Regions from separate parts of the Chryseobacterium phocaeense genome, predicted to be linked through region 3. Evidence: riboswitches for the same ligand, from Rfam matches in the RefSeq annotation. Region 3 holds a riboswitch; each other region holds the start of a gene.

What was found. Region 3 has a riboswitch for S-adenosylmethionine ahead of B7E04_RS05415 (SusC/RagA family TonB-linked outer membrane protein). Riboswitches for the same ligand answer to the same signal wherever they lie in the genome.
Region 1: linked by a shared signal. The riboswitch ahead of B7E04_RS06160 (alpha/beta fold hydrolase) and the one ahead of B7E04_RS05415 (SusC/RagA family TonB-linked outer membrane protein) in region 3 are both predicted to bind S-adenosylmethionine.
Region 2: linked by a shared signal. The riboswitch ahead of B7E04_RS01990 (TonB-dependent receptor plug domain-containing protein) and the one ahead of B7E04_RS05415 (SusC/RagA family TonB-linked outer membrane protein) in region 3 are both predicted to bind S-adenosylmethionine.
Region 4: linked by a shared signal. The riboswitch ahead of B7E04_RS02355 (TonB-dependent receptor plug domain-containing protein) and the one ahead of B7E04_RS05415 (SusC/RagA family TonB-linked outer membrane protein) in region 3 are both predicted to bind S-adenosylmethionine.

The regions. Positions count from the first base shown of each region.
Region 1 covers NZ_LT827014.1:1,019,063-1,023,906, forward strand. Annotated here, with positions in the region: gene B7E04_RS06155 (MGH1-like glycoside hydrolase domain-containing protein) at 1-1,767, opposite strand, end outside; SAM riboswitch class I at 1,955-2,061, shown strand; gene B7E04_RS06160 (alpha/beta fold hydrolase) at 2,120-3,058, shown strand; gene B7E04_RS06165 (ACT domain-containing protein) at 3,060-4,598, shown strand; gene B7E04_RS06170 (O-succinylhomoserine sulfhydrylase) at 4,713-4,844, shown strand, end outside.
Region 2 covers NZ_LT827014.1:111,792-116,635, reverse strand. Annotated here, with positions in the region: gene B7E04_RS01995 (outer membrane beta-barrel protein) at 1-1,526, opposite strand, end outside; SAM-I-IV-variant riboswitch at 2,002-2,100, shown strand; gene B7E04_RS01990 (TonB-dependent receptor plug domain-containing protein) at 2,391-4,844, shown strand, end outside.
Region 3 covers NZ_LT827014.1:867,932-872,775, reverse strand. Annotated here, with positions in the region: gene B7E04_RS05420 (RagB/SusD family nutrient uptake outer membrane protein) at 1-609, opposite strand, end outside; gene B7E04_RS05415 (SusC/RagA family TonB-linked outer membrane protein) at 630-3,563, opposite strand; SAM riboswitch class I at 3,647-3,744, opposite strand; gene B7E04_RS05410 (hypothetical protein) at 3,990-4,844, opposite strand, start outside.
Region 4 covers NZ_LT827014.1:194,079-198,922, forward strand. Annotated here, with positions in the region: gene B7E04_RS02355 (TonB-dependent receptor plug domain-containing protein) at 1-1,988, opposite strand, end outside; SAM riboswitch class I at 2,083-2,192, opposite strand; gene B7E04_RS02360 (alpha-amylase family glycosyl hydrolase) at 3,142-4,844, opposite strand, start outside.

The DNA of each region.
Region 1 (4,844 bases), 150 kb from region 3:
CGCGATGTACAGATAGTGCTCAAAAAATTTGATCGCCATATCTTCGTACACCTGATAATACTGGGCAAGCTCCATTGCGATCCGCATCATATTAAGTGCATACATCGCCATCCAGCTTGTTCCGTCTGCCTGTTCAAGGTGTTGTCCGTCCTTCAGCTCCATATTACGGTCAAAAGCCCCGATATTATCGAGACCGAGGAAACCACCGCCAAAAATATTGTTTCCTCTTTTATCTTTCCGGTTAACCCACCATGTAAAATTCAGGAGAAGCTTCTGGAATACCTTTTCAAGGAATAAAAGATCGGGTTTGCCATTCTGTTTTTCGTCAATTTTAAAAACACGGAAGCAGGACCATGCGTGTACAGGAGGATTCACATCGCTCAGATTCCATTCATAGGCGGGAAGCTGGCCGTTCGGGTGCATATACCATTCCTTCGTGAGCAGGAGAAGCTGTCCCTTGGCAAATTCGCCGTCAATAATTGAAAACGGGACACAGTGAAATGCCAGATCCCATGTGGCATACCACGGATATTCCCATTTATCCGGCATGGAAATGATATCCTTATTGTGAAGGTGATTCCATTCCGTATTTCTTACATAATCATTGAAATTTCTGGGAGCTTCATGGTTTGGATCACCTTTCAGCCATTTTCCTACGTTATAATGATAGAACTGCTTATTCCATAAAAGTCCTGCAAAAGCCTGTCGCTGTACGTTTCTTTCATCTTCATTCGTGGTTTCACTCTGGATTTCGTGATAAAACTCGTCTGTTTCAGCAATACGCGTAGCAAAAATTTTATCAAAGCTTTCAAAAGGTTCATCAATTTCGTCAGGACACAGCCTGAAATCGAAGGTTTTGGACTGGCCGGCTCCGATGATTTCATCTATAATAAAAGAAGCTTTGGTTCCCCGCTTTTCCGGATTTACCGTATTGCTTCCGTATATAATATGATCATTAATACCATCTTTAAAGTACGTGTTTCCCGGATATGGAGCTCCGTATAATTTAGGCGTATTGGTTTCATTTTCGCAGAAGGCACTTTTAGCACCCAGATTTCTGGAATAGAATTTTTTGATTGAAATACTGTCGTGGTTAATGTCGATGCATCCGTCAAAAGAAGCATTCATCTGCGCTTTGTACGTGTTGTAGCCCCATTTCCAGTTATTCCTGAACCATGCCGTGGGAGCGATCACGATTGGCGCATCCTGTTGGCTCCTGTTGTGCACTGTTACTCTTGCAAGAATATCATTGTGATCAGCTTTACTGTATTCAATGAAAATATCAAAATACTCATCATTGTCAAAAATTCCCGTATCAAAAATCTCATATTCAGGTTCCTTTTTGCTGCGTCTTCCGTTTTCAGCAACAAGATCATCATAGGGAAAAGAGTTGATCGGGTACTTATACACCATCTTCATATAGCTGTGCGTAGGTGTATTGTCTAAATAATAAAAGATTTCCTTAATATCCTCTCCATGATTTCCCTGCGGATTGCTCAGCCCGAAAAAACGTTCTTTGATAATTTTGTCTTTCCGGTTCCAAAATGAAAAAGCGAAACAGAAGATCTGTTTCACATCTGAGATTCCTGCGATACCTTCTTCCCCCCAACGGTATGCGTAGCTTTCCGCATTATTGTGGTTGGCATAGTGCCAGGCATTCCCATTCGGGCTGTAGTCTTCACGTACATTTCCCCATTGACGGTTGCTGACGTATGGCCCCCAGTTTTTCCATTTAATATCTTGTAATCTTTCTTTTTCAGCAGTCATATCTCATCATTTTTTCAGTACGAAGGTAGTTTTTTTGAAAAATAATTCCAATTCCTTCCATCTGAATAATTCTTAACACTGCTCTGAAACACTTGTAATTACAGGCTTTTTGAATATTAAAAAATTTTTATTGCAAAATTTAAAAGAAAAAAACTATCTTTGCATCGCGTTCATTCAAATATTGAAAATGTTATCAAGAAAGGTTGAGGGATTAGACCCTGTGAAACCTTAGCAACCCTTTGTGCAAACAGAGAAGGTGCTACGTTCTACCAATTTATTTTGGACAGATAACTTACTGAAGTTCTTTTCAGCCATTTCCTGTGGCATTTTCAATTGTATTAAAATAATAGAATTGAAAACAGAACTAAACCATATTAATCTTTCGTATCAAACCCATTCCCAAAAGGAATACCATATCCCGTTGACTTATCAGATCTTCGGGAAAGACCTGTTTACGGCTCCTGTTGTACTCATCAATCATGCTTTGACCGGAAATTCAAATGTTTCCGGAGAAAAAGGCTGGTGGAAACAATTGATTGGAGAAAATCAGGTCATCGATACGAAGAAATATACCATTCTGTCTTTCAATATCCCCGGAAACGGATATGATCATTTTTTAATTGACGAATACGAAGACTTTACCCCTTCAGATATAGCAAAAATATTCCTGAAAGGTTTAGAAGCACTTCATATCAAAAATCTTTACGCCATTATCGGAGGCTCTCTCGGAGGAGGAATTGGCTGGGAAATGCTCGCTATACAACCACAGCTTTCGGAAATTTTTATTCCTATTGCATGTGATTTCAGAACACACGACTGGCTCCATGCCCAGTGCCTGGTTCAGAAATTCCTGTTGAATAGCAACGATAAACCCCTGCAGAAAGCAAGAATACATGCCATGCTGTGTTACAGAACCCCCCAATCTCTAAATGACAGATTTCAAAACAGATATCACCAAGGAAATCAGCGGCTGGAATCGGAAGACTGGCTGGTTTATCACGGAAATTCATTAAACGAAAGGTTTAGTTTGAAATCCTATAAGCTGATGAATCACCTGCTGATGAACATTAATACCAAAGAAGATCATCTGCAAAAGATCAGTGCACGAATGCACATGGTGGCTGTAGATACCGATCTTTTTTTTCCGGCTTCAGAAATCCGAATGTGCTTTGAGCAGCTGAAAGAAAAAGACAAAGAGGTTTTCTATCACGAAATACAGTCAATTCACGGGCACGATGCCTTCCTAATGGAATACGAACAATTAAATACTATCATAAAAAATATTTTGTAGAATGAAAAATGCTAACGAAATAAAGTTTTTAAAAAACAGATCAATTATCAAATTCGAAGGTGAAGATTTCTTAGGTGAAATCGGGATCGACGGAAGAATTTTTAAAGCCCTTACCTTAGCGAGAATCAGTGTAGGAGTGATCTCCCAGCAGGCCATTGAAAACGGGATCTCTATCCTGGTTAATGAAGCAGACGCAGAAAAAGCGGTAGCCTGTCTGATCGACGAGTTTGAAGCAGAAAGAAGATCCGGGAAAGTCTCGCAGATTTACAGCATCAATAATGTTTCCGTACTGGGATTTGTGGCGGAAGATTTTAATAAAGTGCTTGCTGAGCTGGCAAGGAATAATGTGTTTCCATTGCTTTTAAACCAGGTGTCAGGGGAAAACAGGGTGAATATAGTCGTGACTTCATCTCAGGATGAAAAAACGAAGAATGTCATCGAATCTGAGATCTTCAAAAAGCCTAAAACCGTTCACCTGGCCATCATTGGCCACGGAAATGTAGGAAAGACTTTGATAGAGCAGGTTTTACAGTCGTCGGAAGAAATTAAAAGACGTAAGAAAATAGATCTAAAAGTAGTGGCAGTAGCCAATTCAAGAAAAATTGCTTTCAATAAAAAAGGATTTAATGCAGACTGGAATGATGAGGTTTCAGTGGCAGAGCATCCGTCAAATGTTGAAGAGCTGATTAACTTTTCCAAAGAAAATCAGCTGGAAAACCTGATCGTAGTCGACAATACGGCAAGCAAAGATTTTGTGAAAAATTACCATGCTTTGGCTGAAAATGGTTTTGATCTGGTTTCATCCAATAAGATCTTCAATACCCTTCCCATCGAGGAATACCGTAAACTAAGATATACGTTGAGTAAAAACAACAGGCGATATCTATATGAAACCAACGTGGGCGCCGGGCTTCCGTTGATTGATACCATCAAATTATTACACCTTTCAGGAGAAAATATCACAAGAATCAAAGGAGTATTCTCAGGAACATTGAGCTATGTTTTCAATAATTTTTCTTTGAGAGATGATAAGTTTTCCACAATTGTCAATGAAGCTCTGGAAAAAGGGTATACAGAACCTGACCCAAGAGAAGATTTATCAGGAAATGATGTTGCCAGAAAACTGTTGATTCTTGCGAGAGAACTGGATTTAATCAATGAATTTAATGATATCAACATTCAGAATCTGGTTCCTGAAAGTTTACTTTCCGTTTCAAAATCAGAATTCCTTTCAAGGTTAGATGAGTTGGATGAAGAATATCAGAAAATTAAGGAAAACCAGGAGCCGGGTCACGTTTTAAGATATGTTGGTGATTTGCATGGGGATTTACAAAAAGACAAAGGTGAACTTGATGTGAAACTGGTTTCCGTACCGGGAAGTTCGGCATTAGGCCAGCTTAAAGGTTCAGATTCTATTTTTGAAATTTACACGGAAAGCTATGGTGAAAACCCGATTGTGATTATGGGAGCCGGAGCCGGAGCCCAGGTAACCGCAAGAGGAGTTTTCGGTGATATTTTAAGAGTAAGCGAAACAAAATAAATAAAAATATAAAATGTAATTATGACAATCCTGAGTCCCGAAGGGACGATTTATCTCAGAATAGGATGAAATCCTATTTATCAATAAATACATAATTACATCAATTAAAACGATATGGAAAATTTTGAAACCTCCGCAATAAGAACACAAACTGAAAGATCACAGTTTGATGAGCATTCCACACCATTGTATCTTACATCCAGTTTTATTTTTCAGGATGCAGAAGATATGAGGGCAAGTTTTGCC
Region 2 (4,844 bases), 760 kb from region 3:
TCATAATTATCAAAGATAGTAGGTTGAAGATCCGGATTACCCGTAACTTCCGTGTTCGGACCTGCGAACACCACATTATTCGGGTTCAGGGCGGAAATACTCGGCAGGTTGATCTTCTTGTTGTAATTCGCAGCAACATATACCTGATTCATCAGATTATACTGTACACTTGCATTAGGGAAAAGCTTGAATCGGTTAAATTTCGTAAGGTCTCTTTCTAAAATGGCTCCGTCTTTTTCCACTCTTGTAATCCCTGAAATATCATAATTTTCTGCACGCGCCCCTAAGATAAAGTCAAATTTCTTCAGCTTGGCCTGGAATTCAAGATAAGTGGAAGCTGTCTGTCTCTGGTACTCCAGATTGGTCAGTCCCTTGCTTTCCGTATCATAGTCCTGTCTCTCATACAGTCCACCCGCACTTACTTTTCCTCCGTCCAGAAGTTTAATAGGCTGTGAATAATCTACCTTGAAATTAGCAATGCCCATATCCGATTCATTATCCAGAACATTGTTTGCCCCCGGATTACGGAAAAACTGCCAGTTATCCGTAAAATTTCCTTCCTGGAAGAAATTGTCCTGTGCGAATTTAGAAGTAGACTTCGTATATCCGAACTGGAAATCCAGTTTTTGAGATTTGTCGCTGAAACGCTTCTGATAGGTAACTACTGCTTCCTGTCTCAGGTTATTGGTATGGGCCACATCAGATGCTCTGTAATCTGCTTCTCTGAAAATATCAGGGTTACGGCTCACAAGGATATCGGCAAGCCCTCTGCTCGAAGTATAGTTATCATTATTGTTGTGATAAATATCGTAGTTCAATAGCAACCTGTCCTGTCCAAGATCAAAGGTAATCCCTGATTTGGCAAAATAACCACGCCCTATTCTGTCTGTATTGTTATGCAGAAGTACATCCTGATCACCATTCAGCATGCTTTCACGGTAATTCTGGCCTACATTAAGCTGCCATCCGAAAAGCTTGTTTCTTGCATTCAGGTTCAGGGAATGGGTGGTTCTGCTTCTGAATTTATCGTAATTGGTAAAAGAATAGTTTCCGGAATAAGTAGCCGTTAAATATTTATTGGCATTTTTATTCGTAATAATATTCATAATTGCCCCTCCGGAAGTGGCGGGAAATTCTGCACCGGGCTGCGTGATCACTTCTATTCTGTCTACCGAATTGGCCGGCATCCCTTCAAGGAAAGAATTCAATTCATTGGAGGTAATGTTCAAGGGTCTTCCGTTCAGATAAACATCCAGCATTTTTCCCTGGTACATCATTCCGGCAATATCTGTAGAGACCAGTCCAGGAAGCTTTTTAATCCCCTCAAGAACGTTGCCGTTATTAAGCTGTGGCTGCTCAGAGAAGTCAAAGATGGTACGGTCTGCTTTTTGTTCAACGGCTTTTTTAGTTTTGGTGATAACAACCCCTTCAATTTGTTTTTCCTTCTCCGGGTTGCTACTGGTCTTTTCCTGCGAATAGGCAACAAATGATGCCAGCAGGGATAACGTCAATATAGTTTTTCTCATAATGTTTTTTTTACTACTTTTCAGTTAGACGTAAAAAAGTTTCATTTGTTACTGGAAAAAACATGAAATATATTAGGTTACTTCAATTGGGTGTCTTCAATGGCAAGGAAATGAGATAGATAGTTGTGTGTTTCTTAATCACTGTAATAGAATAGGTCTAAACGGCTTTGTTGGAAAATCGCAAAGTCGCAAGGTTTGAGTGTTACTCTGCTGTAAGGCGCGGGAAAATCAAAAATTTTCGTCAGGAGTGATGAGTAGTTGTAGCAGGTTATTTTAGGCGGCCTTATCCAAAAATAAAATTGGTTTGTTAGTTTTATCCGGAGATAAACCTTTGCGCCTCAAAACGTTTTTTTGTAAATAATAATTTGCGTCTTTACGATGTCCCAACAACCAAAATGATTTGTTATTCAATTAAATAAAATCTAAAAATTCTTACGATTATTTTTTTTATTCCGAAATTATAATATCTTTGCACCGTAATTATCAAGAATCTCATAGATGGGATAGCAACCTGCAAAAACAAGCAAGGTGCTGAAATAGATAAGCCGGCCGGCCCGGAAAAAATGTTTATTCTCTATTTTATTCCCATCTTGAAATTTTTGTTTTAAAAATAAAATCAATGTTTAAAGACAAGGGAAACCTCAAAAACCATTTCAATTTCCGTTTTTCAGATCATGAAGCCTCACTTCATTATTCTGAACTGTTTTCATGCCATTTCCACATGTGCATGTGTTGTTGTTTCTAGACTTCTTTAAAAAATAATCTTAACATTTTCGAATTTGAAAGTAACCTTAAACAGAAGGTTACAGAAATGTTATTGCCAAAAAATATCAAACAATCAGTAATAAAAAAATAGAAAAACACATGTACACTTTCAACAAAAAAATCATCATAACATCAGCAACCCTGATCTCCGCATTTTACTTTGGACAGTCGGATTCTGCATCATCCAAAAAGATTGATGACGTAGTCATTCTGGGATCAAGAGGAGCGGGGAGATCCCTTACAGAGACCCCGGTTCCGGTGGATATCATCAATATCTCAAAGATTTTGAGACAGAGTCCTGTCAATAATATCAGTCAGGCTCTTAATTACGTGGTGCCTTCATTTTCTTCCACTTCCCACACGGTCAATGACGGAACCGATTTCGTAGATCCGGCGCTTCTGAGAGGACTTGGGCCGGATCAGGTACTGGTATTGCTCAACGGGAAAAGAAGATACCAGTCTTCCCTGATCAATGTAACCCTAACGCCTGGGAGAGGTTCGGTAGGGACAGACCTTAATGCCATTCCGGCATTTGCCTTGGAAAAAATTGAAGTCCTGCGGGATGGAGCTTCAGCACAATATGGTTCCGATGCCATTGCAGGGGTGGTCAATCTGGGACTTAAGAAAAGATTAGGTTTGTCAGGACAGGTATTCCTTGGCGGCTATGCATCCCCTGTGACCAATAATTTTTCAGGAGGAATAGACGGCCAGACCATTTCAGCCGACCTAAACTACGGAGCCAAAATTGGGGAAAAAGGATTCATCAATGTCACGGGTTCTGTCCAGTACAGAGACCCTTATTCAAGAGCCGGAGTTCGTCAGGGAGATATTTTTAATGCTTATAATGCAATTAATTACAGGGCTTTACAAAGTGGAGTTAATATTGATGGCTTATATAAAAATATCACTAATACTTCCAACACGCAGCAAATCATCAATGCGGTGAAGCAGTATGCCTCACAGGTTTATTATTTTTCTCCTGCTTTTCAGTCGCAGATCTCCAACGCAAACACTATTTCGGAACTGCAGGGGTTATTGGGGGCTGATTTTACGGATCAGGAGCTTAAGTACAGAAATCTGGAAAGAAAAGATTTCAGTCTCAGAGCGGGACAGTCCAAACTACAGTCTGCACAGCTTTTTTTCAATTCTGAAATTCCGGTGAATGAAGACTGGAAAGTATATTCTTTCGGAGGATACAGCTACCGTCTGGGAAATGCGGGAGGTTTCTTCCGCCTGCCGAATACGGAAAGAAATATCAATGCTGTGACACCAAACGGATACCTTCCCCAAATTGAAGCCAGTGTGAACGATTATTCCCTTGCCGGAGGAATCAAAGGAAAATGGAACGGCTGGAATGTAGATTTAAGTAATACGTTCGGGAAAAATGCCTTTAATTTCGGTGTGGTGAATACATTTAATGCTTCACTGGGAGATCTTTCACCAAGAACATTTGAAGCCGGAGGTTCAGAATTCCTGCAAAATACCCTCAATCTTGATTTTTCTAAAAAATATGATGTGCTTCATGGTCTGAATCTCGCTTTCGGAGGAGAATACCGTTATGAAAACTATAAGGTTAATGCCGGAAATGAAAATTCATATGCATCCTACGATATTAATGGCCGTGTAGTAACCGCTGCAACGCCCGAGAATGAAAAAGTAACCGATTTTTTTGGCGTAAACAGACCCGCCGGTGCACAGGTTTTCCCGGGATTCAGTCCTGACAATGCGGTTTCCGGAAGCAGAAACAGTTTTGCGGCCTATGCAGATGTTGAAATTGAACCTACCGACTGGTGGCTGCTGGAAGGAGCTGTACGTTTTGAAAATTACTCGGATTTCGGTTCCACTTTTAATTATAAACTGGCGACCAATGTGAAGCTGGCGGATAATTTTAACTGGCGGGGAGCTGTTTCTACCGGATTCAGAGCTCCTTCCCTGGCGCAGATTTATTACAGTTCTACCTCTACGCTGATACAAAAGGGACAAACCACACAGGTAGGAACTTTCAGGAACAATTCTGAAGCGGCACAGGCCTTGGGAATTCCAAAGCTGAAACAGGAAACCTCACAATCGTACAGTACCGGAATTACATGGAAGATCCCGTCTTTAAGTTTAGTGTTTACAGCAGATGCCTATTATATAAAAATCAAGGACAGAGTGGTGCTTACTGACTTATTTTACCGTCCGGAAACCGTTCAAAGTCCGGATGATCAGGTGCTGCAGAGTGCCTTTGATCTTGCGAGGGCGAGTGCCGCGAATTTCTTCGCCAATGCTGTTGATTCGCAGACAAAAGGATTAGATATCACGGTTTCTCAGAATTCAAGGATTTCTGAAGGGATTTCTTTGGAAAATAACTTTGGCCTTAATCTCAATCAGACCAGAAGAATCGGTGAAATTCATGCATCTCCAAAATTGGTAAGCCAGATCAATAATTATTTCTCTGAACCGAACAGGGTCTACTTTGAAGAAGCGGTGCCCCGCATCAAAGCTACGCTTTCCAATACGCTTAAACTATCAGCACTTACCGTTTCCCTGAGAAATTCTTATTTTGGAAAA
Region 3 (4,844 bases):
AAGATCACTTTTAATCAAAGTATAGATTTCCTCAAGGCTTGCTCTTTTCTTTGGAACAGAACCAATCGCGGAAGGTTCCGTATAGATCGGAGCGGTAAGTGCGGTTTTGTCCTTCAGATAGCTGAACTGGTAAAAGCTCGCCAGGTTCAGGTAGCAGAAGGCACGCAGCGCTTTGGCCTGTCCTTTTACCTGGTCTTTTTTCGCCTGGCTGCCTTCCGTCTGATCAATACGGGTAATTACATTGTTCATATTATTAATGGTGGAATACAGCGTAAACCAGATAAACTGCACCCGGGAAGCTGTATTATTTACCAGTTCTGTAAACGCATAGGCAGAAGGAAAACCATATTTGTTGGTCAGGACAGCGGCATCGCTCCCCATAGCATCACTGGTTCTCAGCACCGTAGAATACCCGATATTAGCATAAGTAGGACCGTCATCCTGCAGTTTTGCCCACGCACCATTAATTACTGTTTCTGCACTTTCTGCGGTTTTGAAAACTTCTTCACCGCTGGCCTGATCTGTGGGAGCCGTTTCCAGTTCGTTGGTACAGCCAGTCAGCGACCATAAGCCAATCAAGGCAAAAGAAATATATTTTAATTGTTTCATTGTTTTAAATTTAAATGGGATTAAAGGGTTGCCTGAAGTCCGAAAGTAATCGTTCTCATGGCAGGGTATCGGTAATATGTGGTTCCGTCCAGTGCCTGCTCCGGGTCCATTCCTTTATGCTTGTAGAAGGTCAGAAGGTTTTCTGCCTGAACATAAATTCTGAATTTCTTCAGTCCCAGCCTTTCAAAATAATCAGAAGGGAGCGTATATCCAAGACTCACATTTTTAAGCCTTGCATAAGTTCCGGAATACAAAAATCTTGAGGAAGTGGAGTTCCAGTTATTGGTGGTGGTACTTAATGCAGGAACATCCGTATTCGGGTTTTCCGGTGTCCATCTGTTCAGCATTTCGGCACTCCAGGCACGTCCTCCGGCACTCCCGTTAGACATCAGCGATGTATAATCCGTATCCAGTATCTTTCCCCCGATACTGAATGTCAACAGTCCGGAAAGATCAAAGTTTTTATAGGCAACACTTGTACTGACTCCTCCGGTTACTTTAGGCAGAGCAGAGCCTTGTACGGTTTTTGTTGCTTTCGCATATTCCGAGGTAGTTCCATCTACTGTATTCCCGTTCGCATCCTGATAAATATATCTCCACAGCGGCTTTCCATTGGAAGGATCCACTCCTATCCATTCGGGAATAAAGAAGTCATAAATAGATCCGCCCACTTCCAAACGTTTGGTCCCGGATATAACGGAGCCCTTCGGAAGCTTTGTTATTTTATTGGTTAATGTACTCAGGTTCACATCCACATTCCACTGGAAATTATCATTTTTAACGGGTGTAGTGAATAATGAGAATTCAAAACCTGTATTCTGTATTGTTCCTACATTAAAAGGAAAATCACTGATCCCGAGGGATGGAGCAACCGGCATATTAAACAAAAGGTCCTGACTTTTCCTTTTGAAATATTCCACATTTCCTTTTACCCGGTTATTCAGAACGGCGAACTCAAGTCCTATGTTTAAATTAAGATTGGTTTCCCATTTTACATCATTCGTCTGAATTTTTTCGAGAACGGTTCCCGGCTCGCCAAGGTTATTGTAAAATTTATATAATTCCTGGTAAGCATAATACAGTGAAGATCCGTTAGGTCTGCGGAGCTTATCGTTCCCTTGTCCTCCGTAACTTGCACGCAGTGTCAATTGGTTGAAAACATTCAGATTTTTGATAAAATCTTCATTGGAAGCTTTCCATGAACCTCCCACTGACCAGAATTTCCCCCAGCGGTTATCGGCAAAGAACCTGGAAGAACCGTCTGCCCTTCCTGATACAGAAAAGAAATACTTGTTGTTAAAGTCATATTCTGCTCTACCTAAGAAACTCAACAGGGAAAATTTGTCGCTGTTTCCGCTGAAGCTTCCCAACAAAGCGGCTGCGTCCGGCTCATAATAGTAAGGCAGCGAAAACTGGCTTCTGGAGCCGGATAAGGTTTGATAATCATATTTATAAAATTCCTGGCCTGCCAGAACATTCAGGTGATGTTTTCCCAGTTTCTTGTCAAAAGTCAGGATATTACTGGTCGTATAAGAAAGCGTTCTGCTGTTTGATTTCGTTACCGAACCACCGGTTTCACTTCCCTGCCCGATCAATGGGTTGGAATAATAATGACCATTGTAATTCACTAAATCAACAGAAAAACTGGTTTTAAATTTCAGCTCCGGGAGAAACGTAAAATCTAAAAATCCTTTCCCTGAAAAGTTATCCTCCTTATTTTCGTTTTTATCAAGAGGAAGCGTTGCCGCGGCATTCTGGTTCTGCAATGCACTTGTCGGCCTGTATTTTCCGAAATCATAAATCCTGTTTCCGTCTGCATCATATCGGTAGCTCCCGTCAGCATTTCTTTCATAATAGGGATAGAAGGAAGGAATCACTCTGGCCGCATTAATAATATTGTCGGTTCTTGAATCCGAGGATGGCGGCGCATTCTGAATACTGTTCGTATAGCTTAGGTTCACCCCTGCATTCAGCCATTTTTTAACTTCTGAATTAATTTTTAATCTGGTCGCAAATTTCTGGAAACCGGACTCAATCGCAATCCCTTTGTCATCAAGATACCCTAATGAAAAGAAATAATTACTTTTCTCACTGCCTCCGCTGATATCAAAATCCACCTGGCTTCTGGAAGCTGTGCGCTGAAGAATATCTCTCCAGTCATCATTCCACAGTGCTTTTGCGCCCGGCACGAGCTTTCCGTCGGTACCGACAGGATTGGGGAAACCGGTTCCGTAAGGATTGATTCCCAGGGCAGTCACCAGATTGTCACTGGCCATCTGCCCTGCCTGCTGAGCAGTGATCTGTCCGGATTTGTATCCGTTTCTCAATGCTTCCCAATACAACTGGAAATATTCATCGGTGCTTACCTGTTTGTAATCTTTTACCGCTCTGTCTGAAAATCCCTGGCTGATATTAAAATTAATCCTCGATTCTCCTTTTTTACCGGATTTCGTGGTGATAATGATGATACCGTTGGCTCCTCTGGAACCATAAAGGGAACTGGCCGTAGCATCTTTCAGGACGCTAATGGACTCAATATCATTCGGGCTGATGGAATTGATATTTCCGTCAAAAGGAATTCCATCCACAACATACAACGGATCACTTGAAGCGCTGATAGAACCCACTCCCCTGATCCGTACAGAGGCTGTGGCACCAGGCTGTCCGGAAGCACTTACTGCCTGAACACCCGGAACCTGCCCTTCGAGGGCTTTGGTAATATTGGTAACCGGCCTGTTATTGATCTTATCACTTGAAATGGTAGCCACTGAACCCGTATAGCTTGTTCTTTTTGCTTTCCCATAAGCAATCACGACTACTTCATCAATTTCTTTTTCTCTGATGGTATCTTTTTTCGGCTTTACTTCCTGTGCATGGGCACTGAATATTCCCAGAAAAAATACAGCTACCGGGGGAATCCAGGCTTTAGAATTAATTAAACCTTTGCTAATCATAATCAATTTTATTTATCATATATTAAAAATTAACCCTTTGCAGAAAAGACAGCAAAGGGCATCGACAGATACGATAAACCAAATGCTTATTTTTCCTTTAAAGGCTGAATGTAACACCTTGCTCCGGGGCAGGTTGTTAAGATTTCACAGGGTCAGTTCCCTCCATCTTTCTTTATAAGCCGATCGAAATATGTTTGCAAATCTAAAAACAATTAGTCCACAAAACAAGTAGACTTTAATATTTTTAATGATAATTTTATAAAAACTAAAGTTAATTTTATCATAAATGCACTAAAAATAGAGGTTTACATAAAATGAGAAATGTTAAAATATGAGATATATCATTAAATATAATATAATTTTAACAACAGAAAAATGGCTGCCTTTTACAGACAGCCATTCGACAAAATTTCACTTTATAATAGATTAATACAATCTCTGAATTGAAATAAAAACCTCCAATGTATTGTCAGCAGTAATTGAATCTGTTGTTACATTACCATTGCTTCCGGTAAAAGATTTATTATCAACACGAAGCACATAATACACGCGGTACCATTTATTATCAGCCGTAGTCACATCAAAAGTTACCGTTTCATTTCTTCCCTGCGTAAGATAAACCCCGTCATCAAATTGCGCATAATTGTTAGGGAAAATCACCAGGTTGGCTCCATGGGAATCCCCCGTATGGGTAGACACTTCAGAAACCCAGACTTTCGCATTGGAAGAAGTGATATTATAGAGTCGCGGATCCATATTGGTACTCGCTCCTGTTCCGTCGAAAGCACCGGGCGATGTGATAAATGCATCAATCCTGAAGGTGTTATTCAGTACCGGAAGGTCCGTAAGATACTGGCTCAACAGGAAAGAGGCCGACTTACGGGGAATGGAAGAATGATAAAATACCAGATCCCCAGGAGAAATCCCATCTCCGGCACCTACGATAGCACTGCAGCTTTTTCCTCCGATTGTTAGGGGAAAAGTCGTTGGTGTAGGACTCGTCACTGTAGGTGTTCCTGACACCGTATAGCTTAGTACTCCGGATCCGGAATTAAAATTCCCTGCAGATAATGTTGCCGTAAGTCCGTTTACAGGACCGATGACCTGAGAGGTATATACTCCTCCGTTTCCACCGATGTAAGGTACATTCATGGTCCCTGTATAAGGAACCCCGGCGGTATAAGTACTTGGGGAAAGTGTAATCCCGTTGCAGGTAATACTTCCCAGTGTGCCGGGTGCAAGAGATCCGTTATTAAAGGTTCTCCATTCCGTTCCGTTCCA
Region 4 (4,844 bases), 670 kb from region 3:
TTTCCGGCCAAATTGATATTTAAATTTCCTCCACCTAATTTCCAGTCGTAAGCGATAACCAGGTCTATCCCTTTGGTTTCCGTATCTATCGCATTGGCAAAGAACCTTCCGCTTTCTACATTGTACGGCTCCAGTCTGGGGTCTGTAATATTGCTGGTGATCACGATCCTGTCTTTTACTTTGATCCAGTATCCGTCCACCGTAACAGAAAGTCTGTTCACCGGCTTCAGCGTGAATCCTGCACTGGCGTTCACTGAAGTTTCCTGCTTAAGCTTATCAAATCCAAGTGCGCGGGCCGCATCACTATCATTCCTGAAAATACCTTTGGTGACAATTCCGGAGCCTGAAGTTGCAATATCTGCGTAGGAATTGTTAAAATACTGCTGTTGGAGTGATGGCGCTCTGAAACCCGTTCCTATAGCCGCTCTCACCGCATAGTTTTTTACAAATTCATATCTTACGGCCAGTTTTCCATTCAGGGTATTTCCAAAATCCGAATAATTTTCAAATCTTCCGGCAAGGTCTATGTTTAATTTTTTAGCCAAATCATAAGATATATCCGCATATACGGCTGTCGAGTGTCTGGATTTTTTCAGGGCATTATCAGGAGAGAACCCGATAAACGACTGTGATCCTCCATTTCCTTCCACTACAGATCCCGGACCGGCAGGATTTCCATTCACATCGTACCTCGTATAAGAGGCTTCATCTCCGGGTTTGATCTGGTACTGTTCAAAGCGGAATTCTCCACCGAATGCAATATTAAACTGATTCAGATTTTTAGAAACATCAAGATTTACCGTATTCTGAAGAAAACTGTGCGCTCCTGCATAGAAATTTGTAGGGGATTTTGCTCCTAATGAAGCATTATTGGTATTGTTTACATTATAATTGAAGGTATTGCTTCCGAATGTATTGCTTAGATCTACCAGCCAGTTGTTCACATTATATTTGGCTCCCACAGCATAGGAAAAATCGTAGATCTGGGATCCCAATGAAGCCTGAAACCCGTTTGGATAAATGGATTCTACAACATTGGATTTTTCACCCGGCAGCCTTCTGAACCCAAAGCCTTTTCCTTCTTTAATGCTGAATCCCCCAAAAGAATAAAGTTTGATGCTTTCACTTAAAGGATACTCCGAATTGAAAAACAGCTGAGCCTGTCTGATCTGCGCATCCCCGATCTGGAAATTAAAATCATCACGGGTCAGCCCTCTTTCAGCCAGTTTCTGATCATCAGCAGCTCTTGCAGCAGAAGGATCAGCAGCAAACTCATAGGCAAAATTATCCCCGAAAATATCCAGATCATGATTCTGGGTTCTTGTTGTTTTTCCCCTGTGGCTGAGCTGTAAGGAAAGGTTCACGTAAGAATCTTTTTTTCCCAGCGAAGAGCCGTAATTGATGCCGGCCTGGTAGGTTTCGCCATCATTTCTTCCACTGATTCCGTAAGAAGCTGATGCTGATGCACCAATATCTTTTTTCAGGATGATATTCACCACGCCCGCAATGGCATCAGAGCCGTACTGGGCTGCAGCGCCATCCCTCAATACTTCAATCCGGTCAATAGCAATAACGGGAATTGTACTGAGATCCGTTCCTACAGACCCGTTTCCAACGGTGTTCTGATAATTAACCAGGGAAGTGGTATGTCTTCTTTTTCCATTAACCAGCACCAGAACCTGATCCGGCCCCATGCCTCTTAACGTGACAGGATCAATATGTTCCGTACCATCTGAAGCGGACTGTCTTACCGAATTAAATGACGGAATCACATAATTCAGAAGATCCTGAACTGTAGTCTGCGGCGCAGATTTCTGCAATTTTTCTATGTTGATAATATCTACCGGAACCGGTGTTTCCAGCTTTGTTCTCTTTGCATTCCGGTTTCCTACGATCACTACATCTTCAATCTGAGTTCCTTTTTCCTGCTCCTGTGCGTTCACCAAAACCGCTCCCAGAAGTATCACAGACAGGCTTAATTTTTTCATCTTTGTCTTATAAATTAATAATAATATCCCCCGCGGACCTCATCCGCAGCTAAAAAAGACTTCAAGAAATGGAATTGTTGTCAGAATATTGACTTTCTCATCTTCCCCGTCAGCGGGTTGGAATTAGCACCTTTACACTTTTTAGAGACGTGCAGGTTGCTAAGGTTTCATAGGGCCAAATCCCTCCACCTTTCTTGATAAATCTACTGCAAAAGTAGACTAATATTTTGAATTAACCAAAAGCCTGCTTACAACATAAGGCATCTCGGAAATCTGTAGTTAAAAAAAATCTGCGTTATCTGCAAAGTCCGCGTGAGATATCTTAATAAAAACAGGCTTATTCTTTTGTCTTAAAACAAAAGAATCAAAAATTCAAGACTGGAAACTTCCGCTAAAAATAAATCCTGTTCTCTAAAAATTCTAAAACTCGTGCGGATTTAACAGTACTGCTTCGGTACAGTATTTGTGCCGCACTCAAACAGTAGAATTTTCTTAACGTTCACAGGATTAATTTTCTTAACGCTCCATTTTCCTAAGTCGGTTTCTCACTACCATAAATTACTCACAGATGGCTTTTCGATTTACATAAATATAGCAGATGTATCGGGATGTTTGCGTATATTTTTTAACATTAGGTTTTTAAAGCTCTTGTCACTTTTACGGTTAAGCTTTTTAACTACAGATGGCATAGAGTTTAACAGATAATTGCGTTGAATTTAATATTATAAAATTAATTGGTTTGCAAACCAGCAGCCTGCTTACAACATAAGCATCTCGAAAATCTGTAGTTAAAAAAAATCTGCATTATCAGCAAAATCCGCGTGAGATATCTTAATAAAAACAGGCTTATTCTTTTGTCTTAAAACAAAGAATCAAAAATTCAAGACTGGAAACTTCCGCTAAAAATAAATCCTGTTCTCTAAAAATTCTAAAACTCGTGCGGATTTCACATTGCTGCTTCGACACATTATTCGTGCCGCACTCAAACAGTAGAATTTTCTTAACGTTCACAGGATTAATTTTCTTAACGCTCCATTTTCCAAGTCATTTTCTCACTATTGTAAAAATTATCCCAGACAAAATCTTATGTCAATCTGTGGCTTTTATGGTAAAAATAAACAAGGGATAATTTTCATTACCCCTTGATTTTATATTATTTAATAATCATCTTCTGAATTGCAACTCCCGTCTCAGAACGAAGATGAACCAGGTAGGTTCCCGGTGGGTAACCTGCTTTTAATTCATGGGTTCCGCTTTCCTGATTGAGTTTAAACGAATCCATTTTTTTACCGCTCATATCATAAATGGTGATTTCCCCGTTTTTAGCCTTGTGATAGATTAATTTGGCTAAACCGTTCTTTACAGGATTATCTGCAATCTGAAGTGACAGTTTATGTGCAGCATTTACATCAACCGTTGAAAGTGCTCCGGAATAATTTCCGAAAATCCTGAATTCTCCCGGCTGCAGGGTAATTGGCGCTGTTGTGGATACGATATTTGAAATGGAATTATCCATCAGGTTCTGCCATTGCCCGGCATAAGGAAAATAGGGTACCACATTCTGAGCTGCGGTGGTATAATTAGCCAAAACTACTACATTTTTCATTCCGTTGATTGCTGCATCATACACATAAATCCTGGTAATTAATCCGTTTGGATCATTCGTAAGGTTATTGGATTCAATGCTGTATGTTTTTGATTTGAATACCAGATTGGCATTTCTGATGTTGATTATTTTAGCCCAGGTATCATAAATGGCTTTTCTGTTGGCATTGGTATCATATCCTAAACTAAAAGCTACCGGTTTTTCATCGGTACGGCATGCACTATTGATGGAACCGTCTGCGCACCTGTTGATGCTGAATTCGTAGCCCAGTTCCCCAAACTGCCAGATCATTTTCGGGCCGGGGATTGTGAAAAATGTAGCCCCGAAAGCTTTCATTCTTTCAAGCGCCGTATTAAGGTTCGTTACGGCATAACCTCCGTTCACCGCACCATACGCAAGGTTTTTAAACATAAGTCTTTCTTCATCATGACTTTCACCATATCCCACTGCGTGCATATTGGTAAAACCATGGAGACTGTGATTCATCCTGTCATAATTGCTGTTTTCTACATAGCCCATGGTATTCTGATTGTAGGGCTCGGTCTGTTTATTCCAAAGCATCACTCCTTTTCCTTCTGCAATTCTATAGTTGGCCCACTGCTGTTCTTCCGCATCCGTTCCCAAATGTTCAAAGATCATATAAGAATTAGGATCAAGCGCCCATTGCCTGTCTGCATAATGTTTCAGAATATCTACCCTGTCCTGCTGATAAGCGTTGGTACAGTTTTCATCATTTTCAGAGCAGTTTTGGGTAAATCCTTTGGTTAAATCCCATCGGAAGCCATCAATATGGTATTCGGTAAGCCACTGCTGGAGGCATCTTTCAACGTAATATTGCGTTGAAGTGCTTGAATGGTTAAAATCATTAAACACATTGTATGAATGTTTCGGAACCTGATTGAAATAAGGATTGTTCGCGGCAATATCCCCGAAACCGTCTCCATCAGGATCAATATTCCAAAGTCTGGCCAGTGGAGAGCGCCCGGTTGCATGATTAAATGCTATATCGAGAATCACGGCTATCCCGTTCTGGTGGCACAGATCTACGAATTCCTTGAATTTTTCAGGAGTTCCGTATGCTTTGTCCAGTCCGTAGTGGAAAGAGGTATTATATCCCCAAGACAGATTTCCATCAAATTCCATGATAGGAAGAAGTTCAATCGCGTTGATATTTAAATTTTTCAGATAGGATATTTTGTTGATCAGCGACTGCCAGTTTTTTTCCTGCGTAAAATCTCTCAGCAGCAATT